Regions from separate parts of the Paenibacillus pseudetheri genome, predicted to be linked through region 1. Evidence: riboswitches for the same ligand, from Rfam matches in the RefSeq annotation. Region 1 holds a riboswitch; the other holds the start of a gene.

Region 1 (16,323 bases):
TTATGATGGTGGGTAACGCCATGATATAACCCCCTCTTCAAATGACTAGATGCTTCATTATATTTAGGCTTAGGCAAAAGGGTACTACATATATCGTTGCAAGATGTACCTCTGAGGTATAGAATGATATTCCCAAATCTACATTTAAGGTTAAATGTAAACGCTATATTTCAGGGGAAATGAGATCGATTGGAGGATGGAGGATAAGATGATGAAATCAGTGTTGTCGGATATTTTACTAACACCTGATAAGTTGCTGCTTCATAGCGAATTACTAGAGGAGATTGGAAAATACATTACGCAAGAGATCCTAAATCATCCGTTATTGCAAGAGGATCGTCAGAGGGTAAGCATTATCCTAGATGGATCGACCGCACTCGGGGTGGTAGATGGGCAGTCGGATGTAGATGTAATCATTATTTGTGAGGATGAATCTTACAACAGTATTAATCATCGGTTCGAGGAAGCGGGGCTGATTCCGGAACACAGTAGTTTTTTTATGGATTTAAGGCTTCCGAGTGGGAAGACAGGGCATTATACACTCCATAAAATATCTGATATCAAAGAAGCTTTAATGAGCGGGGATATGGAATGGCTGTGGAATGCATCAGTGTCCTATATTTACTACGATCTGCTGGATCTGAAGTCACTTTTTCATTCTTATGTTCCACTCCAACCTGAAGTTCTAATGAGATTTCGTAAGAATTCATACATACAGCTAAGAAGCTATGCCAGAAGTCTAGATAATCCTGTAGTTCGTGGCGACGCCTTTCCTATCTTATTCTTAGCGGTTTCCCTTTATAAAGAAGCTTTACGCTGTGCAATCACCATTGAAGGTTATCCGTATCCCTATGACAAATGGCTTGTTCCCGTAGCGCAGCAAACGGTCGTAGGTCGAAAAATTTTGGAGTGTGCAGGCGATTTTTGGAATTATCTTAGAGAGGATGCGTCCTTTGCTCCCATGTACCAGGAGGACAATAATTTTGTCAAAATGGAAAAACAATTTCGAAAGATACTCTTGGAGGAATTTCGCCTGAGAGGGATCGATGAACCTTGGTTAATAGAGTGGTGGAAGTTTTTGGAGGAATAAACGGAGTAATAACGCTGACTATCCTTATTGATTACGGTAAGGTATACTGGAATGAACTTTTCAGTAAGAGGTGATTAAATGGCTGGGACAGTCTCTATATTAGGCGTACCTTTTTCAAAACTAACACTAAACGAGACAACACTTCATCTAACAAAACATATTCAATCCGGAGAACCGAAGCTATTTCATTTGATTACGGCGAACCCGGAAATTACGATAACAAGTCAATCGGACGAGCTGCTTCGAACCATACTCCATGAGGCAGATTTGATTACTCCTGACGGGATTGGCATTGTGCTGGCATCGAGAAGAAAAGGTGACCCTATAGCTGAACGAGTTACGGGGTATGAACTACTTCTTGAGCTGCTCGCGCAAGGGAATAAGCTGGGCTGGAGCTTTTATTTCTTGGGTACGGATGAGCATACCAGTTGTAAAGCGGTCGAAAAGATCACAGAGCGATATCCGAATGTGAAAATTGCCGGAAGACATAATGGTTTTCTTACTAAAGATGAGGAACCGGCCATTGTGGCAGAGATTCAGCACGCACAGCCAGATTTCCTGATCGTTGCGATGGGGGCTCCGTACTCTGACAAGTGGGTTTATAAGCATAAGCAGGCGCTTTCTCAGGTTAAGGTTGTTTTTGGCGTGGGGGGAAGCTTGGATGTTATAGCGGGAAAAGTGACTCCAGCCCCTGCGATATGGAAGAAACTCAATTTGGAGTGGCTGCATCGACTCATCTTCGCACCTGTGGCCAAAGGACAAAAGTCGCGTTGGCGCAGGCAAGCAGTTCTTCCTAAATTCGTGTATCGAGCTATGATTAGGAAATAAGGTATAGCAGTAAATATATAGTCTTTCGCTATTTCTGCAATTTGTAGAAGTAGTGAAAGACTTTTTTTGTGATCGCTTTACAGGAAGTATGCCGTAAGTATTTATGGGAGAATATTGGCTGGAACAATTCCAATATATTACTGATTGCTTTTTTAAGAATGTTGTAGGGTGAGATGCTCACACGATAGAAGATCACAGCTGCCTAGAGTCCTATTTTCCAATTGCTTCTTTTATTGCTTCAATTATAGGTTCATTGATGTCACACATATGGAGGTTGCAGCTGAGTGGATACAAAACATTTTACAAGGAGGATCAACACTTCCACCAGTACCGTTAATACCACAACAAGAGGTTGTAGAGAAGCAGACGGAAGAGTATTTACAAGGAAACGTAGATGACCTGCTCCAGCACATGATTGATTCGGTGCTCGGTAAAATTAATGTCCCGGCAGAGCGATTGTCCTCGAAAGAGAAGATTGAACTTGTGAAAGTACTTAACGAGCAGGGTGTGTTTCTACTTAAAGGTGGAGTTTCTCAAGTCGCTAAGTCCTTGGTGATATCTGAGCCAACAGTTTATCGTTATTTGCAAAAAATTAAGTGAGAATAAACAGAACTCTAAAGAGAGGAAGTGGGCTAGATGACAATAGACTTTGATAAGGTTGTTAGCCGATATGGGACCAATTACGCTAAATGGGATGGTATGGCGCAAGTTTCGGGCAGAGAAATGATAGCGCTTTCTGTCGCGGATATGGATCTTCAAGCCCCTCCACAGGTGATAGAGCGAGTAACGGAGATGGCGAAGCATGGCATATATGGATATACCGATCCTTTTCCACCTTATTATGAGGCAGTTCAGGGATGGATTAAAAAAGCCTACGATTGGGAGGTTCCGCAAGAATGGATCGTGTTTTGCCCTCGTATTGTGCAAGCGGTTTCTCTGATCATTCAGAACTTCACTCAACCAGGTGACCAAGTGTTAATCCATACTCCAGCCTATCAGCCGGTTGCCAAATCGGTAGAGCTAAATAACCGCGTATTAGTGGAAAGTCCACTTCGTGAAGTAAATGGGCGTTATGAGATCGATTTTGCTGATATGGAGTTTCGAATGCAAGCAGGGGTTAAAATTATACTGCTCATCTCACCGCATAATCCGGTTGGATGGGTATGGACACGAGCTGAACTAGAACGAATCGTTAGCTTGTGTACAAAGTATGATGCTTATATTGTCTCGGATGATATTCATGCCGATTTTATCCATGAAGGCCATGAGCATACGATAATCGGGAAGATATCAACCGAGGCTGAGCAGCGTTCCTTTAGCTGTACTTCGGGCTTGCATCCGAAGAACTTGGGACGTACCATCGAGGATTCAGCGGCGATTACCGAGCCTATTCTGCCTTGGACAGCTGCAGGTGCTTATATGGCGGGAACGCTGGGTGTTGCAACATTAGACTATTTACCTTGGGCTGTTCTCTGTTGGACAGGAATAATCTTTGCGACGATATGGGGCTTCACGGGATTCGGTATTGCGAAGTTAACGCCAGAGCAACAGGCAGAAATGCTAAAGGAATATGACGGTAACACTAATGGACAAGTTGGATAAGGAGTCTTTTAAAATGACAAGTATGCATAAAGAAATTGTAATAACAACGGATGCACCTAGTGCAATTGGACCTTATTCTCAAGCTGTAAAGCTTGGGAACGTCCTATATACTTCAGGACAACTCGGACTAGACCCGGTTAGTGGGACTTTTCCTGCTACGGTTGGGGAACAGACGGAACGGTCGTTGCTGAATGTCAAAGCCATAATGGAAGTGGCGGGTACAAGCATGGACCAGGTAATAAAGACGACCGTTTTCCTAAAGGATATGAATGATTTTCTTAAGGTGAATGAGATTTATGGAAGGTTTTTTGCTCAGCGTATCCTGCTCGCAGCGCAGTTGAAGTAGCACGTCTGCCTAAGGATGGGCTCGTAGAAATTGAAGTTATAGCTTATATACCATAAGTAAGGCGAAGACAGTCCGTACTACCCAAATTTGTGTTTCAAACGTTGATCAGAAAATAAGGTAGGAGGCCGCCCTGGATAGGGCGGTTTTCTTTGTGTAGTAAGCTGAGGAGGATTTTTTTGGAAATTTAAATGAAAATATTCATGAAAATGTAACGGTAATCATAACTAATTACAAAAATACCTTCACAAAACATCGACTTTGCGTTATTATAAATGTGAAAACATTCACAAAGGGGCGTTATAAAGATGAAGAAAACAACAAGTACTGCTCTCATTCTCATTCTCTCTGTCATGCTCGTAATCGCAGGCTGCGGTAACAGTAATAGCAACAGCGCAGGTAATAGTAATGGCAATGAGAACAAAAGTAAGGTAAATGAGACGGCAAAAAATGATAAAGCTGAAGCCGTATCAGGCGCATCAGAGGCTAGCTACACACCACTGGATCAATTAAAAGATAATTATGATATCGTTATTGTTGGTGCTGGTGGTGCGGGAATGTCTGCTGCACTGGAAGCTAAGGCTAAAGGCTTGAATCCGGTTATTTTAGAAAAAATGCCGGTTGCAGGCGGGAATACAAGTAAATCCTCTTCAGGGATGAACGCTTCCCAAACGAAATTTCAAAAAGAGCAAAGCATTGAAGATAGCAATGATAAGTTTTATGAAGAGACACTAAAGGGCGGGCATGACACGAACGATAAAGAGATGCTTCGTTTCTTCGTTGACAATTCCGCAAGTGCGATCGATTGGTTGGATTCGATCGGAATCAAGCTGAACAATATTACGATCACAGGCGGCATGAGTGAAAAACGTACCCACCGTCCAGAAGACGGCTCTGCGGTAGGCCAATACCTTGTCAAAGGATTGGTTAGAAACGTACAAGAAAAAGAAATTCCACTGTTTGTGAACGCGGATGTTAAAGAAATTACTCAAAAAGACGGTAAGGCTAACGGCGTCAAAGTACTCTTTAACCAAGCTGATGAAAAAACCATTACAGCGAAGGCAGTTGTTGTAACAACAGGTGGTTTTGGATCCAACATGGATATGATCTCTAAAGTTAGACCTGATCTGGAAGGATACGTTACGACTAACCAAATCGGCAGTACCGGCGATGGCATCAAGATGATTGAGGCGCTTGGCGGAATCACCGTTGATATGGATCAAATCCAGGTTCACCCAACAGTTCAACAAGAAAAATCTTATCTGATCGGGGAAGCTGTACGCGGCGAAGGTTCTATCCTCGTGAATAGCGAAGGCACACGGTTCGTAAACGAATTGACTACACGTGATAAAGTTACCGAAGCGATCAATACACTTCCTGAAAAAGCGGCAACGCTTGTCTTTGATTCCGGCGTCAAATCACGCGTGAAAGCAATTGAACAATATGACAAAATGGGCTTCGTAATCCAAGCGGATACCATCGAAGCATTGGCGAAAGAAATCGGTGTTCCAGCCGATAAGCTAAAAGCGACACTTGATACTTGGAACAGCGCAGTAAAGAACAAGAACGATGCTGAATTCGGCAGAACAACAGGGATGGATAACGATTTGTCCGCTGGTCCTTACTACGCTATTAAGATCGCCCCGGGGATTCACTACACCATGGGCGGCGTGAAGATCAATACGAACACAGAAGTATTAAATAAAGACGGCGCTGCTATTCCTGGCCTGTATGCGGCTGGTGAAGTTACAGGCGGATTGCACGGTCAAAACCGGATCGGCGGTAACTCTGTAGCAGAAATCATTATTTTCGGCCGTCAAGCAGGGATTAAATCTGCAGAGTTCGTACAAGCACAATAAGATTTAACTGCTATTCTGGTTAAAACAAAAGAACCGCTTGGGCTAATTGAAGCCCGGGCGGTTCTTTGTTTGATCTCACGTTTAAAGTGAGTGGAGTAACCCCCATTCAAAAGTTACTTCTCGCTTTTAGCTTGTTCTTCTCGCATCCACTGTGACAGCTGGCGTTTGAGTTTAAGGAATTCTGGGGAATCCGTAATCTCATCGCGGCGTGGCCGTGGAAATGGCACGTCAACAGTATGTAGGATGGAGCCGGGGCGGCCCGAGAATACATAAATACGATTCGAGAGCAGCAACGCTTCTTCGATGTTGTGGGTTATGAACAGCACGGAGCGGCGATTCTCCTCCCACAGCTCCAGCAGCCAGCGCTGCATTTCACTGCGAGTTAGTGCATCCAGTGCGCTGAAAGGTTCATCGAGCAGCATCAACTCCTGCGGAGCCAGCAATGCTCTGAGAAAAGCAGCACGCTGCTGCATCCCACCAGACAGCATATGCGGATAAGCCTGTTCGAATCCATTCAAGCCAACCTTGGCGAGCCACTGGCGCGCTTCTTCACGAGCTCCATCCTGCAGAGCGCCTTTGATTTCCCCGGCTAGCAGTACATTATCTTCAATCGTTCGCCAAGGAAAAAGCGCAGGCTGCTGCGGCATATAACTGATTTCACCACGTTGACCTGTAACGATCTTGCCGTTCATGCGGATCGTTCCTGCATCGGGCTTCACTAGTCCGCCGATCATATGGAATAAGGTGCTTTTTCCACAGCCGGAAGGACCGACGATCGAAACGAACTCTTGCTGCTCTACCTTAAGAGAGACGTTGTTCAGCACGTTCGTCTCGCGGCGACGATGGGTGAAGGACTTGGAGATGCCGCTTACTTCGAGAGCAGGTGGTGCAGTATGAGCTTCAGGAGAGCTTATGATTTCTGTTGTTCTTTGCTCTATTTGCGTCGCTTGAGACATACAGGCATCTTCCTTTCTATGAGTTACGGCGCGGTTTCCAGCGAACTAACCATTTTTCGAGCAAGGCGATAATAGCAAAAAGTACAAGACTCAGGAGCACAATAATAACAATAGCGACAAACATCCGATCCGTACGGTAAGCGGATTTTTGCAGGAGCATATAATAGCCAATCCCTTTATCCGCGCCAATCCATTCAGCGACCACGGCTCCCATAACCGCATAAGTAGCAGATATTTTCACACCGGAAAATAGTGCCGGGATAGAAGACGGAAGCTCCAGCTTGGTGAAGATTTGCCACTTGCTTGCGCCCGCCATTTTCATATAATTCATCATGACCTGATCACTTTGAGACAAGCCGCCCATTGCAGCGACGGCTACCGGGAAGAAGCATACCAGTGTAATCAGCACGATTTTGGGCAAAAGACCGAAGCCAAACCAGATGATAAGCAGTGGTCCGAGTGCGATAGAGGGAACATTTTGACTCAGAATAATGAGTGGATAAAAAGCCCGTCTAGCCCAAGGTAAAAGATGCAAGATTAGAGCAACGATCAAGCCTACACCTGTACCAATAGGAAAACCGATTAATGTGAGTCGGAGCGTAGCCATCGTATGAGCCCAGAGACCTGAGGCATTACTGGTGGATTCGCGAGCAATATCAGCAGGACTCGGCAGAATCCAGGATTCGATATGGAATAGAGAAACAGATAACTGCCATACGGTTAAAAAGAAGACGACCGCCACAAGGGGCGGCCATATTAGCTTCCAGGTCGATCTCACGGCCGATATTTCTCCGTCAGTTTGTCCATGCTGATTCCGTTAGGGTTATGAGCGATTTTGATCTGGGAGATCACGCTTGGACTGCCTGCTTCGATCAGCGCCTCCTGCATTTGACGTACAACCTCCAGAAGCTCGCCCAGCTCACCTTCCATAGTAGTTTCCAGTGGATTCACCTGATGTTTAACGCCAGATTTTTGAATAACTTCAATCGCTTTATCTACGTAGGGGATGGAGTCCTCATTGTTTGGAGTCTTAGGAATTACTTGAATGCTTAATAGTGTGTTAGCCACAATAATCAATCCTCTCAAATTGTATAGGTAACCTCAAAAAGCCAACTTTGATAACGAAGTGATTCATTTATAATTGTTATCTACTCCGCCGGTAAAAAATCATTCGTGAATGCACTAGCTGCATCCAGCGGTTTGTCCAGCAGCTTCAAATCATACATCCAGTCGCCGTAATTCTGCCAGACCTCGGTTTTTTGCTCTCCCCAGCGTGGGGCGTCGTCCTTATATTTCGGGCTAAGCCATTTTTGGCTAGCTAGGACAAGCTCTGCATCAAGGTCAGGCACAGCCTTGGATAATGTAGCGGCAGCCTCTTCTGGATGATCAATCGCATATTGATAACCCTTCGATGTGGCTTTCAGGAAAGCCTTCACCAAATCTGGATTCTCAGAAATTTGCTTCTCACTCGTGGTCAGCACAGGGGTGTAATAATCGAGCTGAGGCGCATAATCCTTCAAATACAGCATATCCAGAGGCTCTCCACGCAGTTCGGCTTCAATACCGGTCCAAGCGTAGAAGATCCAAGCGAAATCAATGTCACGTTTGACTGCGGTAAAATAGTCAGCTTCACCAATACTGATTAGCTTCACCTTTTTCACATCGCCACCAACAGGGTCCATGATCGCCTTCATGGCTGCTTCCTCAGCGGGAGAGCCCCAACCTCCGTAAGTTTTACCCTCAAAATCTTTTGGCGATTTAATATTGCGATCCACTGGAGCGGCGAATCCCGAAGTATTATGCTGAATAATGGCTGCAATCGAGACAAGAGGAACGCCTTGTAGACGAGCTAGAGTCAATCCTTCCTGAGCGCTGATCCCAAAAGCAGCTTCCCCAGAAGTAACCATGGTATCGGAGCCCGCTGCGCCAGGTTGAACGATTTCTACATCCAGACCTTCTTCCGCGTAATAACCAAGATCCTTGGCTACATATAGACCGGTGTGGTTCGTATTCGGTGTCCAATCCAGTGCAACCTTAACTTTGGTAAGCTCTTTTGGAGCATTTGATCCGGTCGCAGCATTCGATTCCGCAGCAGTCCCTTTGTTTCCGGCTGTATTCCCATTGTTGCTGCCGCATCCGGCAATCGCAAGAATGAGCATACAGGTGAGGCTAAGTATAAGTGCTTTTTTGACTTGCATGTCTTCTTCTCTCCTTTAAGGTTGCCAGATCCCGTCATCCAACATGAACCGTAAAGTGTAGTATGTACATTTCTTCTACATCTTTTGTGATCTACACAAAAAAAGCGCCCCGAGTGATCGGGACGCTGGCTTGGCGCAAGGTTAGTAAAGGTCACAGGGACCAAAACCAATTGGCGATTCCTACGCTGGCATTATCCAGATCAGGTATAAGGGTCAGTATCTTGTGGGATACAATCTCAGCCGGCCAATTCCAGCACCCCTGGTTCTATGAAGTTAACGGGTATTTCTCGCTTAAACGCTAATCGTCCTTATAAGGACGCTGAAGGCGTTTATGCTTGCATACGGTGTATTATAGACGGCTGTTCTCGGAATGTCTAGTAGCACGCTCCTAAATTTTTCAAATCTCTTAGTCCGTTTTCATTAATCCAGATCTTTATGTTTCTTGCGATGACGCCGCTTAAGCTCAGTAACCAGAGCACCTAGCGTAAGGACAACACTGATCATTATCCCGCTCATAATCACGAAGAGAGCAAGGAACTCAAAGGGGGAATAGCTAACCATCTTACTCCATTGAATCTTTCCATCCAGATCGTCAATGACTTGATTCATGCCATAAATCCCACTTACCACCGTAAATACAGTGAGGATCATCAGCAGATTATCCCGGCGCTTCGACTGGAATTTATCTTGATACTGAAACAGGTCAGTCAAGGTTTCTTTTACTTCCTCGAACAGAGCGTCGTTCCCGTATACTTTACGCAGCTGAAGGAAAATCTCCCGTCCTTGCGACTGTGAAATCAGCTCCAAGAAATAGAACTTTGCCGAGAATTTATTAATCGAGTAGATTAAATTATCGATCTCATCATAATCGTGGTTTATACGTAGTCGGGAATGCATATTTGCCAGCTTTAGCAGAACAATTTTGTGGAAAATATTGAGTAGAAATCCGTAATAATATTGCCCGTACATCTGGTTGGCCAGGTTAACGGCGATCTTTGGTTCAGCTCGGGTTAGGCAGCAAAAGGTCTGCTCATTCATCATATAATACGTATCTGGGCCCCATCGATTATAGGAATGCTCATGACAATAGTTCGCAATATACGCTGGATCGCTGGCACTGGCATAGGGCTTCCCGTTTAGATCCATTCCATCAAGCTGAGAGGCGCGATAGCGTATATTTACACTAATCTCATCAGAATCTCCTTCATTCTGAAAGCCGTAAAAGGCTTGCACCTGCATTCTTTCATCTACGAAAAAGGGAAGGGTCTCGAAATAAGCCCCATTGATATCCGAGTGATCCAGAAAAGGCTCCAGGCCATCCACCAGATTTCGGAAGACAAAATCCTCTACCATCTCATAGGTCTGTTCCCCGCAATGGATATAGGTGTAGTCATCCTGTACGAAGGTATTCTCAAGCGTCCGGAAGCGGTCCGCGAATTCCAGTGCAATACTAAAGGGAATCGAATCCCCCTCAAGTTGGACACGTATCGTCACAAATCCAAGCTGAAAAGGACATATGAATATATCCGTCGAGAGAATTTTAAAAAATATAGACTGCTGAGGAATCTCTAGAATACAGTCCAGATTATTGACTCTGGAAAAGCGGCGGAAAGAGTCTACATCCTTCTTGCGTGGAAAAAGAATGTGTGCAGCAAACGGTAAATAGGTGCGCTCCATCCGTTCATGGGAAACACAGTGGCCTTCTCCGTAATAGGCATTTTCTAGCTCTTTATTATCCAGAAAAAAACGTGTGAAGCCATCATCCTGCAATTGTTGGATAAGCTTCTTAGAATCGCCCTTTTTTATTGAAAAGGGAAAAATAAACTGCATAAGCGCAGTATGTAATAAAGGCTCAGTTGAAAGCTTATCCATTCATCGTCCATCCTTGTGCTCAGAATATGCTTATAGTTGACATTACCCTAAAAGGATTAGGTTGATACCATTCTTACATTCTAAATACTGGAACTCTTTCTTTGGACTGCTTGCCTGGATTGGAACCTCCATGCGGCAATGCTCAGCAAGAACAAGAAGGTGGCAAAACCGGCAAGTAATCCAGCAGTTTGTGCCACTTTTAGATGGTCCATAGACCAGCCCATGAATAGGGGCAGCAGAGCTCCACCGACACCTCCAGCAGCGATCATTATGCTGGGTGTTGACTCTTCGGCTCCTGGCAGCATCTTACTGGAGAAGACTAGAGCTATGGAGAAAATACCGGACATAAATAGCCCAAGTAGCATAATTACGATGAATGCAGCTAATCGATTATCTGTGAACGGAAAAAGAGCCAGCAGTAACAAGGTTAGTAAACAGCTACTTAAAATGTATACACGGTAAGAAATTTTCTCTGCAATCACTCCAGCAAACAATCTTCCTGTAGACATAGCTAGCCAAAAGAAAGTAACTGTCAGCGCCGCAGCAGATTCTGTCATCCCTAGCTTGGCGATAAAGATGGCGGGCATAAAGTTGACCAGACTCATCTCCGTACCTACATAGAGAAAGAAGAAAAGGATGAAGATGCTCAGCAGAATCCATTGTTTCCCTTTATACGGAAGCTGTGTGCTGGACTGCGAGAAATGCGGGGATGCTGAGACTTTGCGAGGTGCTCGCTCGTCCAGTATGCGCTGCAGATTCCCAAAATGGCCTCTTCCCCAGAGAATGAGGGAAAGTAATGAGAAGCCAGCGACAATTAGGAATGCCAATCTCCATGCTCCGGTAGCAATGAGCGGACTGGCGATAAGAGGCATTACAAGTGCTCCTATCCCAAATAGGACTTCAAGTCGGCTCATCGCGATCGCGGTTCCTTCTGTCACAGCTCCGATAATGATGGTGCCGATGACGGCTTCGATCATACCGAAACCAAAGCCAGCCGCAACAGCAATAACATACATCCACTCCCAAGGAGGTAGAAAAGCATACGCAATCTCAGCAGTTAGGAGAAGAGCGGTGGCGATAATGATGCCTCCTCGTTTCCCAAAACGGCGATTGAGTAGGGGAGAGACAAGCACACCAGCCAGAAAACCAGTGAATTGACTAAAGATTAATTGCCCGCCGGCACTATAATTTTGGTCATAATGCTGTAACAGAACGGGAAGAATAGATCCCAGCACTACATGAGCAAGTCCAATGACAAAGTAGGAAAGACAGCCGATCCAGATCAGTTTTTTCACGAAGTAAGCCCCTTATATTGAAAGTAGTTTATGGAGTAAGTTCGGATTCAATGTGACCCGGAAGGGTACATTATAATAAGCACCATTGTTATGATAAATCCAAACGGTGAGCTTGGATATATAAACTTTTGTTTACATGCTTGAAGGGAGAGATTTACGTAATGGATAACAAACAACTGGAGCAACTCATTATTAGAGCATTGGATGACAACAAGTTCGGTTCCTTTGGTACGATCGAAGAAGGAAATAAGCCGAAAGTACGTTATATGGCCATTTTCCATGAGGGTTTGAAGATTTATTTAGCTACCAATCGCAAAACGCATAAGGTGGAGGAGTTATCGAATAATCCGGATGCTTTTTTGCTGCTTGGATATGAGTCAGGCGGAAGCAAGGATGTGCTGGAGATTGAAGCCACCGTTGCCATTTCTAAGGATGAAGGGCTGCGCACAAAGGTATGGAACAAAGAGCTGGAGCCGTGGTTTACAGGGCCTGACGACCCTAATTATGTGATTCTTGAACTTACTCCAACGCGTATTGAGTATGTTGGCAGTAATAAAGAGCATGGCGTGTGGACCCCCTAATTTAAAATCGATTCCGATAGCCTTCCTATCCCCCACGGGTTTAGGAGGGCTTTTTTAAAAGATAAGTCCCTGAGTGTCCTGTTAAAACATGTTATAATGACTTCAACTTTTTACGTAATTTCTCAGGGGAGGACTTAAAATACATGACCGTTACTCTGTTATATATTGAAGATGATCATGAAATCGGCAGCGTCGTGTCTGCGGATTTAAGTGAGCGTGGTTATAGTGTGCGTTGGCTGCGGAGCGGGGAGGGAGCGACGGAGGAAGCTTCGCCTTGTCAATTGGCTATTCTGGATGTAATGCTTCCGGGCTTGGATGGCTTTACTGTCGGACAACGATTGAAGCGGGCGTATCCTAAGCTTCCGATCTTGATGCTCTCCGCGCGAACTTCCATTGATGATAAACTGCAGGGACTTGAGTTCGCGGATGATTATCTGACGAAGCCTTTTCATCCAGATGAATTGGCAGCCAGAATTGAAGTGCTGCTCAGGCGGAACGGGGCATCTGTTCAGGATTCGCTCACGCTAAAGCACCTAGTCATATATGAAGGGGATAACCGAGTAATAAATGCTCAGACTCAGGAAGAAGTCATGCTTACGGGTAAGCAATTTCAGATTTTTTCTTATTTGCTGCGTCATCTCGGCCAGATTATGACGAAGGAGCAGATTTATGAAGCCGTCTGGAGAGAAACCTATCTCGAAGGGGATAAAACTTTGATGGTACATATACGATATTTGCGCGAAAAGTTAGAACTTGATCCGGGCAATCCGGTAATTATAGAAACTGTCCGAGGGATCGGATATCGGGTAAGAGCATGAGGGGGTTAGGGCGCATTCGCAAGCAGCGTAACTCCTCTTTGCTATCGGGATATTTGCTTATTATCGTTTCTGCACTGCTTTTTATTCCTGTGGTCCTGCCGTTATCTTTTGTTCTCTACAATATGGTTAATGAAGTGACCAAAGGGGCTCCACCTGTAGACACCTCTCTGTATTCGAGTGTTGCAGCGCTGGAGACCATGTGGCATAAGGAGGCACTTCAATTGGAAGATGCTTCTTCGGAAGGCATAAATGAGCGCCTACATGAACTGAGACGGAAATACACTGAGGCTACTATGTTTTGGGTAGATGGGCAGGGAATGACCCAGTTGATTCTCACACCTGATGAAGGCAATCCGGATCATGGCAGCGGAGTTCCGGAGCAGTGGACTGCGGCTGAGGCTATTTTTTTTATGAAAGAAAGTACAAAGCGTGATCCTTTAGCCATCGTCGCCTTCATGGGAGACCGAGTGGATGCGGGCAAAGGGTTTATGGTAATGCAAATTCCAAACAAGCTGCTCAACAAAGGGGCTTATGGGGGAGTCGGGGCTTGGGCTTTATATTACTTTGTGCTCTTTGTACTTTTTGGAGGGTTCGCACTGGTTTCTTTGCTGTTCTTTAGAAAAATACGCAAACGGCTACTACAGCTACAAACCGCGATGACGATTACGGGGCCTGATAGAATGCCTAAGTCTATTATGACGGGCAAGCTGGATGAGATTGGCAGACTGGAGGAAGCTTTTAACACGATGGTGGCGAAGCTTGACGAAAGTCGAAAGAGGGAAATCGAAGAGGAAGAGCTGCGTAAGCGTCTAGTATCCAACTTATCTCATGATTTACGCACACCGCTAACCGTTATCCGCAGCCACATTCATGTAATGACTAAGGAGAGCTTAACCCCGCAAGGACAACAGTCCTTAGAGCTAATGGATAAGCGTATAGCAGATCTTAGCGTCTTGATCGAGAATCTTTTATCCTACAATCTCCTCAACAGCGGACGGATCACTTTGAAGCGGGAGCGTAAAGATGTCTTGCGCTTGTTGCGGGAAAGTGCTGCTGCTTGGTACCCCGTATGGGAAAAAGAGAACTTCGAGATCGATATTGACCTGGAGGCTGAACCGCTGTTCTGGATGGTGGATGAGGTCTGGTTCCGCCGTATTCTTGATAATCTATTTCAGAATATTGTACGTCATGCCAGCAGTGGTCTTTATGTAGGGATTTCTACGGAGTCCCGTAATGGGCAACGTGTTATTTTGATTACGGATCACGGCAGAGGCATCCAGAGTCCATCCGATTACACAGGGGCAGGATTAGGGCTGTCAATCGTGGATCTGTTGATGAAGCATATGGAGCTAGAGTGGGATATGGAGAGTACTGGAGATGGAACTTCCGTAGTAATCTTTAATCCGCTGTAGAAAGAAAAAGCTCTCACGGGAAATAATAAAAATGAGCTCAACGGCACCCGTTTTCACAACGAACGGTCAGAATAGGCGTAATATATTTGGTTGTAGTTATAATGTTTAATAGGGCCATTTAATGGTTCCAATGCTTCAGGAGTTACCAATGACCTGTGTTGAAATATTTCGAAAAGGGGCAAGTTGAGTGGAAAAGACTGAAAAAATATACAACACTGCAGTAGAGGCAACTTTAGAGGTGATTGGTGGGAAATGGAAACCTGTTATTCTCTTTCATCTGACATTCGGTAAGAAACGTAATAATGAATTTAAGAGCTTGATTCCTGCAATTACTCAAAAGATGTTAACGCAGCATCTTCGGGAGCTTGAAGAAGAAGGCGTCATCTTACGTATTTCCTATAATCAGGTACCACCGAGAGTTGAGTATGAGTTGACAGAATACGGCTGGAGTCTAAAGGAACTCCTACATCTGATGTGCCGTTGGGGGGATTCGCATATAGAGAGAAAGTACGAGGGAAAGGCTACCGTTCTCGCTAATTCAATGCTTACAGGGGTCCCGCCAACATTTTAACGAAAATATACACTAAGGACTATTCAATAGTTTTAAAAGCCGGGTTTTCCTACTCTAAGGAATCCGGCTTTTGTTTTATTCTCGTAGTGGACGTAATGTTTGTTTTGCGTTAACAGCCAGTGATCAGTGTGATTAGACTGGAAAATAAAGCACTAGACAGGCCACGGCTGCCATATGGGGCGTTGCACTTCTGGTAGTCTTCCTGATCGATGGCCGCCGACACTCAGCCTTTTGCAAAAAAAAATAAAGGAAACCGAACTTTTTTTTGATAGAGAGACAATATAGTGTGTAAGCAGCTTACTTAGGAGGGCCCTCTGAATGCAAAGTGAATACATGTACCAGTTACTCATAAAAATGAAAGACGGTGATCAACAGGCGTTTCATACGATGTATGATGCCACCTATCAGGACGTCTACCGGACAGTCTCCTTTCTGGTGGATCATCAGCAGGATCGGGAAGATGTTATGAATGAGATCTATATGCAAATGTGGACATCAATTGCTAACTACGATACGAACCGACCTTTCCACTTCTGGCTACACGGCTTGGTAATCCGTCAAGTACAGAGATTTCGGGTCAAGAGCTGGCGGAGATTCCGAATTTTTGAACGCATTCGTGCCTTCTCTCGGGAAGAGTCTCATTGGGATCAACCTGCTGTGTTGATGGATGGGACGAAACAAATGATATCGAAGGCAATCCAAAAACTGACCGACAAACAGCGAATGGTGATCATCCTCCGCTTTTTTCACGACTATACTCTTGAGGAAATCGCGACATTGCTCGATATTCCGCTGGGTACAGTCAAGTCCAGATATCATGCTGGCCTTCAGGCGCTTCGAAAAAACATATGGAATCTCCCCCCAGAAAGGATGGAAAAGATCAATGCTAACTGAACGC
Region 2 (16,323 bases), on a different contig from region 1:
TTAATCACATTTTCTGTTAAGAAGGTCGTTTCACGCAATCCCTCAGACTGATAATGATCTACAGGCCAATGGAGACGATTACCTTGGTCATCCACGTACCAGTCCTGTTCATTTCGAGAAGTAAAAATGGGATGCTCCACTGAAAAAATAAAGCTGCCGCCTGGCTTAAGGTACGTATGAACCTTGCAACAGATGGCTTCAAAGGACTCTACATAATGCAGGGCCAATGAACTGATGACCACATCAAATTGTTCGCTCGCAAATTCAATGTCCTCAATCGGCATCTGCATATAAGAAATAGCTGGATCGTCTGTTTTTTCACGCGCTTCATGTAGCATTTTTTCAGAGATATCTACGCCAACGACTGAGCTTGCCTGCTGCTCGCGTGCATATAGACAATGCCAGCCAAATCCGCAGCCTAAATCAAGAACACTTTTATTATGTAAGTCTGGGATCAGAGGTTGTAATACATGCCATTCTCCAGCTGCTTCAAGCCCGCCAATGGAACGAGGCATTTGTTTATAGGCGGAGAAGAAATTTGTATCGTCATATTTATTTTGTTTCATCAGTTATATATCTCCTATCCATAATGTCTTCCATCAGTATATTCTTAGTGGCACATTATTTTCAAATGGCCAAATGAAAAGGAGCATCATCTTGGAAGATCCGCTCCTTGTGTTTATTCTTATTCAATTGCTGTTGTTTGCTCGGCGTTAACCGTACATGCTGTGAAATGGCGCTATAATCCCCATTGGATCTTCGACTTTGAGCTGCGCACCAGATACCTGAGCGCTCTGCCTTTAACAAGGCTTTTTGAGTCTTGGTTCGTGCCATGTGGCACCACTCTCCTATTCATTGATGAACTATCAGACAACTATAGTTTAACATAATACAGACTATGAGCGCAGCCAGAATTCCGTTACAATGAGATCACTGCTAGTTTTCTAACTTATCTAAATAGATTCGGAGGTTTTTAGTGATGAAATACGATGTTTTGTACGAGGGTGCTTTTGCAATGTTGAAGGTATATCTGGATCCCGGCGAAAGCGTTAAAGCTGAGATGGGCGCAATGGTTGCCATGTCGCCTAACGTAGAGTTAAAAGGAACGGCTGATGGAGGCGTAATGCGGGGTCTGGGAAGAATGCTGAGCGGTGAAAAGTTCTTCTTCCAGGAACTCAGAGCTATCCGTGGTCAAAGTGAGGTCCTACTGTCTCCTGGATCATTAGGTGATATCCAAGCTATCGAATTAGATGGATCCTATAAGCTGTTAGTTCAAAAGGACGGATTCTTAGCCGGAACGGAAGGCATTCAAGTAAATACCAAAATGCAAAATTTAACACGCGGACTTTTCTCTGGTGAAGGCTTCTTCATTGTAGAAATCAGCGGCAGAGGAACAGTATTCCTGTCCTCCTTCGGAGCGATCCACGCCATTAATTTAGCACCTGGTGAAGAGATGATTATCGACAATGGACATCTCGTCGCCTGGCCAGATTATATGGACTATAAGGTAGAAAAAGCAGCCTCGGGTTGGTTGAACAGTTTAACCAGTGGTGAAGCGCTTGTCTGCCGTTTCCGCGGAGAAGGTGTAATCCTCGTTCAGAGCCGTAACCCAGGGAGCTTCGGAACGTGGATTAAATCCTTCGTGCCCACTCGAAGCTAAGAAAAAAGACGCAGGATTTCCCATAAGTAGGATTTCCTTTAACAGTTTAAAACGCAACGTAGCGCTTCTCCGGTTTTTAAGAAGCGCTGCTTAGCGTGCAAATTAAGGAATATCTCCCTATAATTCAACTGATTTGTTGTGAAATATAGATATTTCGCCGATTTATAGAGAGGATTTCCCCATTTCCATTCATATCGGCCAATTATGAGTTCTTTAGAGGGATTTTTCACCTAATTACTTTCCAAAAAAGAAGCTGCCCCCTAAGCAGCAATTACTACTTCTGGGACAGCTTCTTCTTTCAATTAGAAAGCGGGTCTTAAGAGACCGCTTTGTTTGCTTTTTCTTTTTTGCAGCCCGTTCGTTTACATGTGCCATAAGTGCCCTTGAAATCAAGGCGGTGATCCGTGACGTTAAAGCCATATTCACGTTCCACTCTTTTCTCCAGCTCCACCAGCCAGTCATCCTTAATTTCCTCCAACCTGCCGCACACACTGCATATCAAATGATGATGCATGTGAGAATGATCATTCCCGCGCAGATCGTAACGAGCGACTCCATCTCCGAAGTTCATTTTTTCTACAATGTGAAGCTCGCATAAGAGCTCAAGTGTACGGTAAACCGTTGCCAGCCCTAAATGCGGATAGCTGAGCTTAACAAGCATATATACTTCTTCTACGCTGAGATGATCTTTCTCATTGTCGAGCAATATGTTCACTATGGCCTCACGCTGGGGCGTTAATTTATATTTTTGCGCCGCAAAAAGCTGACTGATATTTGAAATTTGATCCATTTGATCTCCTACCTTCCCGGAATGATTTAACATCCGTATCCACTGAGACGCACCCATTTATGCATCAAAATATTAAACGTAAATAGTAATCGTTACGATATAATCATATCAAAAATAATCACGAATGAATAGAGCCTGACATCATTATAACATTTTAGCTCTCTTATCCAAAGTTCTTTCATCTATTCCTGCCTATTTTTCTGCCAAAATCTACTTTTTCGTGAAATAATGCAGGTTTGACCGCAACCTTTCCATATTTTTCTGCGTTTAAGAAGTTGATAGCGGCCACGAGGCCTATCCATACAACGAGGTGAAATAACCATGAATATGAAAAAAAGAACGTTAGCCGCGATTACAACCGTTGCGATTCTCTCCTTCTCTCTGGGTGGCCAAATATTTGCAGCCGGAAACACCTTTAAGGATATTGACAATATAAACGGCAAAGAAAAAATTATTTCTTTAAAAAATCAAGGCTTGATCAAAGGGGTTAGTGAATCCCAATTCCTGCCCAGCTCCAAAGTAACAACAGCACAAGGGATCCAGTTCATTTCGGGTGGTCTCCAGCTTAGTCTCGCGGCTATTGATTTCAACAAAGCTCCCGTTGCTAGTGGCTTGTTCACGAAAGTCAAGGATAAAGCTTGGTACGCTGAAGCCTTTATCAATGCGTATTACAATCGTGTCGAGCTTCCTAAGGATATTGATCCAACCAAAACAATGACCAAAGAAGAGTTCACCAATTATCTAGTGCAAGGGGTCGAAGGCATTGGGAATCTGCCAATGATCAATATAGTGCCCGTAGATATCGCTGACGATGCTGCGTTGAACCCTTCTTACCAAGGCAGTATTCAACGTTCGCTTAAATACAAGATCAATAGTTTAGACGCCAACGGGAAGTTTAATCCGAAAAGTGAAATCACTCGCGCCGAAGCTGCGATTATGCTCTATAATGCTTTGGAATTCATGAAGACCGGTATTAAATCCTAACCTAGAAGCGACGCACCACTAACATTGAATGTTAAACAAGAAAAAGCAGCCCAGGTATAGTCCTGAACTGCTTTTTTTGCGTGTTGTTCTTCTTCTATACTTCTTCGCCACTAATTCTGTTCAGAAATTGCAGAGCACGAGGATGTTGCGGATGCTCAAGAACTTCTTGCGGAGTCCCTTGCTCTAGAATATGGCCTCCATCCATCAGAATGATCCGGTCAGCCACATCAGCAGCAAATTTCATCTCATGGGTCACTATCACCATAGTCATTCCCTCTGCCGCTAACTGTTTAATAACCTTAAGCACTTCCCCCACCAACTCAGGATCAAGCGCAGAGGTAGGCTCATCGAACAACAGCACCTCTGGATCTACTGCCATGGCACGAGCGATAGCTACCCGTTGCTGCTGACCACCAGACAGTTGGTGCGGATAAGCATCCGCTTTGTCCTCCAAGCCAACTTTGGTTAACAACTGAAGGGCATGTTCGCGTGCTTCGTCCTTGGATCGTTTCTGGACCGTAACCTGCCCCTCCATTACATTGCCTAGTGCAGTCATATGCGGAAAAAGATTATAGGACTGAAAGACCATCCCTGTTTTTTGGCGTAATGCCAAAATGGACTTCTGGGGAATTTTCTTGTTATCCGTGAAATTAATTTTAATATCACTGAGCGATAAGCTTCCTTGATCAGGGACTTCAAGCAGATTAAAGCAGCGTAAAAGCGTTGTTTTGCCTGAACCCGATGGGCCAATAATGACCAGCACCTTGCCATGCTCCATTTCGAGATCAATGCCCTTTAATACCTGCAGCTCACCGAAGGATTTATGCAAATTAAGTATTTCAATCATAATTGTCTCCCCCTTTAGCTCGCAGAGTAACGACTCAGTCGTTTCTCCAAGTAATTTTGCAGTGCTGATAACACTGAGCAGAATAGTAAATAGAACAATCCTGCTTCGCAATAGATCAGCAGTGGCTCATAGGAGGTGGAAGCAACCTGTTGTGCTGTTCTGAACATCTCCGTATAGGTAATGGTCGCTGCCAGTGAAGTGTCTTTGACCAAGCTAATAAAGGAATTCGATAACGGCGGTACAGAAACACGGGCAGCTTGTGGTAGTATAACGCGGCGCAGTGCCTGGGCACGAGTCATCCCAACGGAGAAGGCCGCCTCCCACTGACCTTTATGTATAGACAGGATAGCAGCACGTATGATTTCTGATGAATAAGCCCCTACACTAAGCGTAAATCCAATGGTCGCGGCTATGAAAGGGTCGAGCACAATTCCAACTGCCGGCAAACCATAGAAAATAATAAACAGTTGTACCAACAAAGGCGTTCCACGAATGACCCATACATAAAAGCGAGCGATTAGCTTCGGAAGTACCCACGGGGAGAGACGAGCTAGTGCAGTCAATATCGCTAAGATCAATCCCAGTGCAAATGATATCAATGCCAAAGGAATGGTAAAAGCCACCCCAGCTTTTAGCAGGGGTAGCAGTGAATCTAAGAAAATTTGTATTTTGCGGTCATCCATTTTTAGACATCCTTTTTGGCTCCAAGCTGGTCAGCTTCTGAAACCTTGTATTATTTTGAAACGTCAGCACCAAAGTATTTCTCAGAAATCTTTAAGTATGTGCCATCGCTCTTCATTTCAACAATTGCATCACTAACTGCTTTTATCAGCTCATCGTTGCCTTTTAAAAAAACAGCTGCGCTTTGCGAACCGTCAGGAATCTCATCTACCACTTTAATTTTCACATCAGGCTTTTGCTTCTTCAAGTCTAGATAAGACAAACCATCATTTACAGTCGCATCAATACGACCTGAGGTCAATAGGTCCATCGCTTGATTGAACCCGTCTGTAGCAACGATTTCAGCACCGTTCTCACGGGCGATATCGGAAAGGTTACTGGTTAGCGATTGTCCGGCTTTTTTACCCTTAAGATCTGCAAATGTTTTGATATCCTCATTGTTTTCGCTCACTATCAATACCGCTTTAGATACGATATACGGTTCAGAGAAATCATATTTCACTTTACGATCTTCATTAATGGATACTTCGTTAAAAATAACATCAAACCGCTTGGCATCCATCCCAGCAAAAATACCGTCCCACTGTGTCTCAAAAAATTCTGGTTCAACACCGAGACGCTTCGCTACTTCCTCAGCAATTTCTACGTCAAAGCCGGTCAGTTTCCCCGAAGCGTCATGATAAGTAAAGGGTGCATACGTCCCTTCTGTTCCAATACGCAATTTACCGCTAGCTTTAACAGCTTCCAGACTGTTTTGCGCAGTGGCTGTATTTCCACCATTCGTTCCAGCTGAAGAATTCTTAGAAGTATCGGTATTCGAATTATTGCCGCAGGCCGCTACAAACACCACGGTTAACGCCAATAGAATAGTTAAACTTAGTTTTTTCATTATTAATTCCCCTCTCTTTACCCGGAATTCATCCGGTAAATTGTATACTACACTGGCTGCTGTTTACCGTCAATGGTTTTTTCCGATTATATACATCGGAATTGTAATATTAGGTAAATCTCTACCCTTATATTACCCATTCTTAGAATAATCCTTCATAAGATCCTCTCTTTACATCTCAGAAAGATATGGTATATTTATAAACAAATTAAATATGGACCTGTTATTTCACTAGGGGAGTCGGCCGACTGAGACGGAGCTTCAAGCTCCGGACCCTTGGAACCTGATCTGGATCATACCAGCGGAGGGAAGTGGAGCAGAATTTTCATCCCATGCATTTTTAGTGTTCCTATGCAGAATGAACTTTTTGACCCATTTATTTCCCACCGGAAATGAATGGGTCTTTATTTGTTTACATTCAATCACAAAACTTAAGCGTATGCTTCCGAAGCAAGTTTTGTTTGAAGCCACACAAGAAGTTTATCAATCACAAAACTTTTTAGGAGGTTCGATCATCACGACAATCCTATCCATTCAAGGCTTAACCTACTCTTTTCCGGAATCAGAACACCCCCCTGTATTCGCAGATCTATCCATGGATATCAGGCAAGGAGAGTTTGTCTCTGTCATTGGGGCTAGCGGATGCGGAAAAAGTACGCTTTTCAAAACTATAGCAGGCTTGCTCGAACCCACTCATGGGAAAATAATAATTCATTCGAACTCGTCATCCTCTACTCGCTTAGGTCAGATCGCATACATGCCTCAGCAGGATTTGCTGTTGCCTTGGAGAACCGTGCTCGACAACTGTCTTTTGCCCTGGGAGATTAAAGCAAGGTTTAGCAAACAACAGACGATCTCTCACATTCGGAAAATGCTGTCACACTTCGGTTTGGCCGATGTAGAGCAGGCATATCCCCATGAGCTATCGGGTGGCATGAAACAGCGAGTCGCATTTCTACGAACGCTTGTAGCTGGTGGCGGGGCCGGTCTTATGCTGCTAGATGAGCCATTTGGAGCGCTCGACGCTATGACCAAACGTGAGATACACCGTTGGCTGTTGGAGCTTTGGGATGAGCTGGGTCAAACAGTGATGCTCATCACTCATGATCTAGAGGAAGCGCTATTACTAAGCGATCGGATTTATTTATTGTCTGGAGGCGTGCATAGCGAATTACAGGAGATCGTCGTTGATTTACCAAGGCCAAGACATTACAAGCTGAACTATGAACCCCGGTTTATAGCGTTACGGGAAGAGTTGGAGCGGAGACTGTATGCAGCCCATACCTTTTAAAAAATATCTAAACAATTACGGCCCCTTCATTCTACTGCTGTTGTTCATTCTTGTGATCTGGGAGTCAGCTGTTCGTCTTCACTTGATTCCAGCCTTTATCCTACCTGCACCTTCTTCAATAGGTATCGCATTGATCGAACACAGGCAATTACTCAGACCGCATTTATTGGCGACACTGCAGGAAATATTGGTAGGTTTTGTTCTCTCGGTTATCTGTGGTTCACTGCTGGGCACCGGAATGTTCTTGTTTCGCCCCCTTGAAAAGGCCATCTATCCGTTCCTTATTATCAGTCAGACGATCCCGTTAATCGCGCTATCCCCCATTTTTATTATGTGGTTCGGGTATACGCTGTGGAGCAAAGTGGCTGTTGTCTTTCTAACTGCCTTTTTTCCAGTCGTTGTGAGTACATATGACGGACTTCGTACAAGTGGTCAAGCCTACAAAGACTTATTGTTAACATTTGGCGCAAACCGCTGGCAACTGCTTTCTAAAACCCAAATCCCGTTGGCGCTGCCCTCCTTTTTCTCAGGACTAAAGCTATCCATTGTGTACTGCGTAATTGGAGCAACCATCGGCGAATGGCTCGGAGGCAGCAAAGGACTCGGTTACTTTAGCCGAAGGATGGCCGGAAATATGCAAAGTGCTGAAATGTTCGCCGCTGTATTTCTGTTGTCCGCGCTCGGTGTAGTGTTGTTTCTGATGATAGCTCTGCTCGAACCATTATTTTTAAAGAAAAGAGGATCTAAGCAATGAATGATTTGAACTCCCCAAGAAAATGGCTTATTCCCGTATTTCTCATATGTTCAGTCCTAATCTTCACCAGCTGCGGAAAAGCATCCAATGTTAGTAGTCCTCCTACTAATTCATCTAATAACGAAATTAAACAAACGCACAAGCTGACGATTATGCTCGATTGGTATCCCAATGCCGTTCACTCTTTTTTATATGCCGCTGAGCAGAATGGTTATTTCCAAGAGGAAGGCCTGGACGTAGAGATCCAAATGCCCGCAGACAGCAACGATGCACTGAAACTTGTGGCAGCGAATAAAGTCGATTTAGCGCTTAGTTATCAACCTCAGGTGCTCATGGCACGCAGTGAGAACATTCCAGTACGTTCGATTGCAGCGATTGTGAGACATCCACTTAATCATTTAATGGTACCTCAGGCTGGAGACATCCATAGTCCTAAAGACCTCTCAGGTAAACAAATTGGGTATTCTTCCATTCCTCTTTATGAGGCCATGATTCATACGATGATCCAAAACGATGGGGGTGACCCTAAGGCCAGCAAATTAATCGACGTAGGCTTTGACCTTATTCCGGCGATTGCGACGGGGCAAGTGGATGCCATTATGGGAGGGTTCATTAACCATGAACAATTAATCCTGGAAAAAGAAGGTCATCCCGTTAAAGGGTTCAATCCCACGGACTACGGTGTACCCGATTATTACGAGCTAGTCCTTGTCGCCAGCGATCAAGGACTACAAAATTCTGAGTCCTATTTCAAAAAGTTTCTAAATGCAATTACTAAAGGACAACAATTTGTGCTGGAGAATCCGGAAAAAGCGTTAAATTTGCTGCTTGCACACGAAGATGAGACCTCTCCACTCGATAAGAAAATTGAAGAGAAGAGTCTATCGATTCTACTACCGCTAATGGATGCGGGTGACCAAGATTTTGGATATCAAGAGTCCGCCTCTTGGGAAAAGGTACGACAGTGGCTATCAGACAATGATTTACTGTCTACTGACATCAAAGCCGAGGATGCTTTTATTAATCTTTAAACATTAGCTTTTCGTTTATAAAACTTGAGGAGGAATTATCATGAGTTATCTATCCAAGGTTCGGGAATCCAATCCACTGGTCCACAATATCACCAACATCGTCGTAGCCAATTTCTCGGCCAACGGTCTTTTGGCGCTCGGTGCCTCCCCCTTTATGGCAGATGCTCACGAGGAAGTGGTCGATATCGCCGCATTTTCATCTGCCGTAGTTCTAAATATCGGCACACTGAATGACTACGCCATTCAATCCATGGTGCTCGCGGGACAATCTGCGAATAAGCACGGCGTTCCCTTAGTTCTTGATCCAGTGGGTGCGGGAGCCACTTCTTATCGAACAGCGGTCACTCAAAAGCTGGTGAATGAGATGCAAATTACCGCTCTGCGAGGGAATGTAGCGGAAGTTGCCAATGTCATTGGTGAAAGCTGGTCTATTAAAGGGGTAGATGCAGGCGAAGGGGATGGCGATATAGTTGTCTTGGCTGAGACAGCCGCTCGGAAGTTAGGCTGTGTAGTTATCATCACCGGAAAAGACGATGTCATCACAAATGGAGATAACACCTACATTGCCAGCAATGGTCACCCAATTCTAACGAAAGTAACGGGAACCGGTTGTCTGCTAAGTGCAGTAGTCGGTGCATTTCTAGCGGTAAGTGAAGGAGCATCTCTTGAAGCCGCAGGCGAAGCTCTCTCCTTCTATGGAGTGGCTGCTGAAATCGCCGCTGAACTAACCACTGGACAAGGTACGGGTAGCTTTCAAATCGAGTTTCTAAATCAATTGAGCTTGGTCACAGCTGAAACTTACCAAGATAAATCAATAATCAAGCAACTCAGATAACAACCCTAAGGAGAGAACAATGATGATATCTAAAGCTTTAACCATAGCCGGCTCGGATAGCGGTGGTGGCGCTGGCATCCAAGCAGATCTGAAAACCTTTCAGGAGCTTTCTGTATATGGAATGAGTGCTATTACGGCTGTGACAGCCCAGAACACTCTCGGAGTTCAAGGCGTTTATCCGTTGACACTGGAAGCTATTACTCAGCAGCTTGATTCCATTGGACTTGATCTGAAGCCGAATGCTGTGAAGACCGGGATGCTTTTTAACAGTGACATCATACGTATCGTAGCAAAGAAGATCCAGCAATACAGCTGGAGTAATCTTGTAGTTGATCCTGTAATGGTTGCTAAAGGGGGTTCCACGCTGCTACAGCAAGAAGCTGTTCAGTCCTTAATCAATCATCTCCTCCCGCTAGCCTTAGTGACGACACCCAATATTCCAGAGGCTGAAATGATTACCAACAGGAGCATCACTACTATTGACGATCGTAAAGAAGCGGCTAAAATCATTCATGCCATGGGCTCTAAATATGTAGTGCTAAAAGGAGGGCATGATACCTCAACTAAGGCTGTTGTGGATCTCCTATATGATGGTCACGAATTCATCTTTATGGAGAATCAACGAGTTCAGACTAGACACACGCACGGCACAGGCTGCACCTATTCAGCAGCAGTCACTGCCGAGCTTGCCAAGGGCAAAACCGTTCCCGAAGCAACACACATAGCTAAAGCTTTTATACAAGCGGCGATTGAAGACGAGCTGGGCATAGGGGCTGGACATGGACCTACGAATCATTTTGCATATCAGAGTAGATTGCGAGGGATGAACCTTGAAGCAAATAGACAGTGATCAACTTCGGGAATTATTAAAAGTCTATTTCATTATGGGCAGTGTGAATTGTCGGATAGCCCCAGCTAAGGTATTAAAAGAAGCCGTCGCAGGAGGCATAACGATGTTCCAATTTCGTGAAAAAGGTATGGGGGCACTAACTGCCCAAGTTAGATTTAATCTAGGAAGACGGCTCCAAAAAATATGTCGTGCTAACGGGGTCCCTTTTATCGTTAATGACGATATTGATCTGGCCATCGCCCTTGATGCGGACGGCATTCATGTAGGACAAGATGACACCCCTGCGCTAGCGATTAGGCAGCTGCTTGGTGAGGATAAGATCGTTGGTGTGTCCGCTCATTCGCTCGCCGAAGCTCAGCAGGCGATTGCGGATGGAGCCGATTATCTGGGTATTGGTCCTATTTATCCTACCTCTTCCAAGGAGGACGCCCGCGCTGTTCGAGGCACATCGGTTATTGAAGAAATACGAAACAGCGGAATTACGATTCCTTTGGTCGGCATAGGCGGGATCACGGTGGACAATGCAGCACCAGTACTAGCTGCGGGTGCGGACGGTATATCCGTTATCTCAGCTATTGCGGGCGCAGAAGACATCACCTTGGCAGCCAGAGGATTTGTTCACGAAGTTAATTTAAGCGGGTCATAAGCTCACTCCGCTCTTCACCGCTCAAATGCCGCCATTGTCCCCGCTCCAAACTATCAAGTGTAATATTCATGATTCTTATACGCTCTAGCTTTAGTACTCTATATCCTAGCTCCTTGCACATTCTGCGTATTTGCAGATTAAGGCCTTGAGTTAGGATAATTCTAAACTGACATTCCGCGATCCGATAGACCTCACAAGGTTTTGTTGTGACACCAAGAATATCCACACCACTAGACATTGCATGTATGAACTCTGACGTTATCGGCTTGTCTACATGAACTACATATTCTTTTTCATGCCCATTCTCGGAACGCATCATTTTGTTTACGATATCTCCATCGTTGGTTAACAAAATGAGGCCTTCCGAGTGTTTATCTAATCTGCCGATCGCAAAGATCCGTGAGGGATAACCTACAAAATCTATAATATTCCCGGCTACATTTGGGGCAGCTGTACAGGTAATGCCTATCGGTTTATTCAACGCGAGGTATACCGGCTCCCCTTTACTGCTTGTTATGGGCTCTCCATCAATCCATACAATATCCTCTGGCTCTAAAAGAATATTCGCATCACAGACGATACCATTAACAGCGATTCGGCCTGCGGCAATAAGTCGTTTCGTTTCTCTTCTGGAACAAAATCCAGTTTCGCTTATATATTTATCGATTCTCAATAATGATCCTACTTTCCATCTGATACTGATACTTGCTTATATCCATAAAAAAACACCTGATTTTAACGATCAAAATCAGATGTTAACTTTCAGGAATAACCCAGTTCAAGGGAGCTATTTGGTGCTTCCGCTTTTTTTCACGTTATTGCCCTTGCTTCCACTTGCATCTTTAGCGCCTGGACCCGTGGTTGGAGCACCTTTTGCAGGTTTAACTGGCTTTGCTGTTTTGTTCCAGCGTGTCCAGCCTTTACTCCCCGTACCTCTGCCCGTGCCGCCACCTTTACTTTTTGCACCCATCATATCACTCCGTCAGTCATTCAGAATTCGTATAGTTTATACACTTCATCTATTTTACCACACTCTCACTCTGATTAGAATTCAGCATCTTTATTCATTTCATGAATATCAAAGGTATCTTCATGTATTTCAATGGCGATGACAGTACCCTCTTTTTCAAAAAATTGCACATGCCCTAACCGCTTGTCCTCCTGCTCCTCCCAGCCAGCATCCTCTAATTTATTAAAATAGCTTTCAGGCCGGTAAAAACCTTGTTCTCCCCCTATATTATCCAATTCGTACTTTACGCCTATTTTTATATTAGGGTTACTTGAAGTTGTCGTCACTTCGATTTCCTTGGCGTTCTTCGGAATAGGAATTTCAGCATTTATAGAAGATATTCCGTACTCTTGGTCCTCTTGAGTTGATGATGTACACCCGCTTGTGAATAGTATTAAAGGTAACCATATAAAAGCTAATAAATATTTATACAAGTATATCAGCTCCTTCCCTAACTTATTTCACCAAATCAATCCATTAAAAAACACCCCACCAAAGACTAGGCTTTGATGAGGTGTCTATTTCGAATCAGCTTTACAGCTCATCCATTTTATTTAGGCTGAATATAACCTTCCGCTTTCAGAAGCTCAGCGATCAATACAGCACCACCTGCTGCTCCGCGCAGGGTGTTATGGGAGAGACCTACGAATTTGTAATCATAGATGGCATCTTCGCGCAGTCTGCCCGTCGATACGCCCATACCATTCTCAATATCACGATCCAGTTTGGTCTGTGGACGGTTCTCCTCTTCGAAATAAGTAATGAACTGTTTAGGGGCGCTAGGCAGTTCAAGCTCTTGAGGACGTCCTTTGAAGCTATTCCAGAGTTTCAGAATCTCTTCTTTGGATGGCTTTTTCTCAAAAGAAACAAATACAGCAGCCATATGTCCATCTGCTACAGGCACACGGATACACTGCGAAGTAATCGTAGGCGCTTCACTTTTTACGATACCTTCTTCTTGCACGCTTCCCCAGATACGCAACGGCTCTTGCTCGCTCTTCTCTTCTTCGCCACCAATGTAAGGAATCACGTTGTCCAGCATTTCAGGCCAATCAGCAAAAGTCTTGCCCGCACCCGAAATCGCTTGGTAAGTGGTGACTACAACTTTGGAAGGGTTGAATTCTTTAAGTGCATGAAGCGCAGGCACATAACTTTGAATGGAGCAGTTAGGTTTAACCGCAATGAAACCAGTCTCAGTTCCCAGACGTTTTCTTTGCTGCGCAATAACCTCAAGATGCTCTGGGTTAATCTCAGGAATAACCATAGGCACATCCGGAGTCCAGCGATGCGCTGAGTTATTGGAGATAACTGGAGTACCCGTACGAGCATAAGCTTCTTCGAGCGCTTTGATCTCTTCTTTTTTCATGTCTACTGCGCAAAAGATCAGGTCTACGTCCGCAGCTACTTCTTCTACCTTAGAAGCATCTTGAACCATAATATTCTTCACGTTCTCAGGCATTGGAGTGGATAGCTTCCATCTGCCCTTGGCCGATTCTTCATACGTTTTTCCAGCAGATCTAGCACTGGCAGCAATCGCAGTTACTTCAAACCAAGGATGATTCTCTAGAAGGGCAATAAAACGCTGACCTACCATTCCTGTGCCGCCCACTATGCCGGCTCTTAGCTTTCTTGACATCAGAAAATACACTTCCTTTTGATTAACTGTCCTATTGTGAATAATAGGCCGATAATTAATGATATACGGATGGAGATCATTTGGCGAGTGTTAACATCAAAATAACATTAAAAAATTAAATATTTTCACTTAAACCAGCCTTTTTCCTTAAATCGAGTGATTGCTTCAATCCGATTCCCCACATCCAGCTTATCGAGGATAACAGAGATGTAATTCCGTACCGTACCAGTGGTAATGTACAGCTCACTGGCAATTTCTTTCGTATTTTTGCCATCGGCGATCAGGCCAAGTACTTCCTTCTCCCGCTGAGTCAATGGATTCACTTCACCGCTGTAGGCTTCATCCATCAGCTCCGGTGCATACATGCGTCTGCCTGCCATAACATTCCGGATAGAGAGTGCCAGCTCTTCACTAGGACTGTCCTTCAGTAAATAAGCATGAACACCCGCTTTGAGCGCACGTTCGAAATATCCCGCTCGTGCAAAGGTCGTTAATATCATTGTTTTGCAGCCGCTAGTCTTCAGGGCTTCTGCAGCGTCAAGACCACTCATTGCCGGCATCTCAATATCCATGATACAGATATCCGGTTTAAGCTGCTGAACCATCGCTACAGCTTCTTCCCCATTACTTGCTCTGCCCACGACCTTCATATCCTCTTCTAAATCGAGCAAAGAAGCCAGCGCCCCGAGGAGCATTCGTTGATCCTCAGCGATTACAATTTTAATCATTATAGGATGACCTCCTGTTTCTGATGATGGAATGCATTGGGTACCTTAATCACGATTGTAGTACCGCCATTTCTCACGATATCCATACAGCCATTTACAAATTCAAGACGTTCCCTCATGCCTTGCAGCCCGTGACCTTTGAAATAAAGATCATTCCCAGGTATACCGGTCCCATCATCTTTCACTTTAATGACTAGATCCGTTCGTGAGGGTTCAATCAGAATAGAGCAAGACTTTGCCCCACTATGCTTCACAACATTAGTGACAGCTTCCTTTATACACATGCTAAGGACATTCTCCGTGATCAATGAGGTGTTTGTTAGCTTCGGATTCCCCTCCAGCATATAATCAATCTCCGCAGCCGCAAGGAACTGCTGAATATGAACCAGTTCATCTTCAAGCCGAATGCCACGCATTCGCGTAACCATTTCACGAACCTCTTTCAGCGCACTTCTCGCCGTTTGTCGTACATCATTGATCTCTGCTTTTGCTTGGGTAGGATTAGAGTCGATTAGCTTCCCTGCCAAATCACTCTTCAGACCAATTAATGAAAGCTTCTGACCTAATGTATCATGGAGGTCCCGCGAAATTCGTTGTCGTTCTTCAAGCTTAACGAGTTCGGATATTCGCTTATTAGCGTCCTCCAATTGGTCTTGCAGCTTCTCTTGATTGTTACGGTTGTAGGTAGTGATGGGTAGAAGAATCACTGCAATCATACTAACAAGTACGAACGGAAGCTGACTAATAAACACTGAATTACGCGAGAGCAGCTCATAATTGATTGTAATGATCGTAGTTAACAGATGTATGGAGTACAGTGTGAAGAACCCCACTCGATTCTGTATGTTCCCAATAAAAAAGGCTAGAAAAAGTGCAAAATACATATATCCGAACAAAAGCGTCATCGTTATAGACACTAATATTTGAACACTCGTCCAGAAATAAACCAGCCACCCCTTAGAAACAAAGGAAAGCACATAACAAACAAAAAATACAGCGATCATCAAGATTCCCCAAACTACTTGGTAGGTAGAGGAGGAGCGAAATATAAAATAAAACGGTAGAATGTAAAAAACGACCCACACATAAGGGCTGAGACCTGTGCTTTTATGAAAAATATGATGCCACTTTTGCATGACCGCTCTCCTTTTTACCATACATTACTCTCCTTATTCTAGCACAAATTCAGTGAAAATCTGTTGAACCACTGCGATAAATAGAAAAAGATTAGAGCCACGAATGATTTTTCCGGCTCTAACCTTTCTATATAATCCTATTTTGTTCGAACCTATAGTTATTATTCTCCTTGGAGTCTAGACTTATGAACTTGCAGGACTTCTCCCGCTACCTTAGGTTTGCTTAGTCTCGACTTTACCTCTTTAAAGCTGATGAAGCACTTATTCTCCTCATCCCAAAGACGGAAGTGTAGCGCCTTCAGGCTAGTGCTAAGCGTTATGGTCGTCGCCTTTTGCAATGGTGGCGTAGCATTATGTGCTTTTTCTAAATTATAGTTGGGTACCTTTGGACTTAAATGATGGACATGGTGGAACCCGATGTTCCCTGTGATCCATTGCAATAGTTTAGGTAACTTGTAATATGAGCTTCCCTCTACTGCAGCCATAACATAACTCCACTCTGATTCATTCTCGAAGTAGGAATCCTCAAACTGATGCTGAACATAGAACAACCATA

The links. Region 1 has a riboswitch for thiamine pyrophosphate ahead of L1028_RS07395 (ABC transporter substrate-binding protein). Riboswitches for the same ligand answer to the same signal wherever they lie in the genome.
Region 2: another riboswitch for thiamine pyrophosphate. It lies ahead of L1028_RS08750 (ABC transporter ATP-binding protein); the one in region 1 lies ahead of L1028_RS07395 (ABC transporter substrate-binding protein).

What each region holds. Positions count from the first base shown of each region.
Region 1 is NZ_CAKMAB010000006.1:73,088-89,410, reverse strand. Features, by position in the region: gene L1028_RS07445 (YncE family protein) at 1-22, opposite strand, end outside; gene L1028_RS07440 (nucleotidyltransferase domain-containing protein) at 209-1,090, shown strand; gene L1028_RS07435 (WecB/TagA/CpsF family glycosyltransferase) at 1,169-1,918, shown strand; gene L1028_RS07430 (helix-turn-helix domain-containing protein) at 2,186-2,518, shown strand; gene L1028_RS07425 (MalY/PatB family protein) at 2,555-3,520, shown strand; partial or broken gene L1028_RS07420 (RidA family protein) at 3,543-3,922, shown strand; gene L1028_RS07415 (flavocytochrome c) at 4,172-5,722, shown strand; gene L1028_RS07410 (ABC transporter ATP-binding protein) at 5,836-6,678, opposite strand; gene L1028_RS07405 (ABC transporter permease) at 6,695-7,456, opposite strand; gene L1028_RS07400 (thiamine-binding protein) at 7,453-7,746, opposite strand; gene L1028_RS07395 (ABC transporter substrate-binding protein) at 7,827-8,876, opposite strand; TPP riboswitch at 9,037-9,147, opposite strand; gene L1028_RS07390 (hypothetical protein) at 9,297-10,748, opposite strand; gene L1028_RS07385 (MFS transporter) at 10,829-12,043, opposite strand; gene L1028_RS07380 (pyridoxamine 5'-phosphate oxidase family protein) at 12,205-12,624, shown strand; gene L1028_RS07375 (response regulator transcription factor) at 12,768-13,442, shown strand; gene L1028_RS07370 (sensor histidine kinase) at 13,439-14,854, shown strand; gene L1028_RS07365 (winged helix-turn-helix transcriptional regulator) at 15,042-15,425, shown strand; gene L1028_RS07360 (sigma-70 family RNA polymerase sigma factor) at 15,744-16,319, shown strand; gene L1028_RS07355 (hypothetical protein) at 16,309-16,323, shown strand, end outside.
Region 2 is NZ_CAKMAB010000007.1:115,164-131,486, forward strand. Features, by position in the region: gene L1028_RS08710 (class I SAM-dependent methyltransferase) at 1-566, opposite strand, end outside; gene L1028_RS08715 (hypothetical protein) at 628-834, opposite strand; gene L1028_RS08720 (TIGR00266 family protein) at 980-1,660, shown strand; gene L1028_RS08725 (Fur family transcriptional regulator) at 1,977-2,450, opposite strand; gene L1028_RS08730 (S-layer homology domain-containing protein) at 2,772-3,434, shown strand; gene L1028_RS08735 (amino acid ABC transporter ATP-binding protein) at 3,529-4,281, opposite strand; gene L1028_RS08740 (amino acid ABC transporter permease) at 4,296-4,964, opposite strand; gene L1028_RS08745 (amino acid ABC transporter substrate-binding protein) at 5,015-5,851, opposite strand; TPP riboswitch at 6,075-6,178, shown strand; gene L1028_RS08750 (ABC transporter ATP-binding protein) at 6,447-7,142, shown strand; gene L1028_RS08755 (ABC transporter permease) at 7,123-7,896, shown strand; gene L1028_RS08760 (ABC transporter substrate-binding protein) at 7,893-8,927, shown strand; gene thiM (hydroxyethylthiazole kinase) at 8,968-9,762, shown strand; gene thiD (bifunctional hydroxymethylpyrimidine kinase/phosphomethylpyrimidine kinase) at 9,785-10,612, shown strand; gene thiE (thiamine phosphate synthase) at 10,593-11,258, shown strand; gene L1028_RS08780 (pseudouridine synthase) at 11,239-11,931, opposite strand; gene L1028_RS08785 (DUF3934 family protein) at 12,046-12,228, opposite strand; gene L1028_RS08790 (hypothetical protein) at 12,303-12,701, opposite strand; gene asd (aspartate-semialdehyde dehydrogenase) at 12,818-13,903, opposite strand; gene L1028_RS08800 (response regulator transcription factor) at 14,029-14,631, opposite strand; gene L1028_RS08805 (sensor histidine kinase) at 14,631-15,767, opposite strand; gene desA (Delta(5) desaturase DesA) at 15,929-16,323, opposite strand, start outside.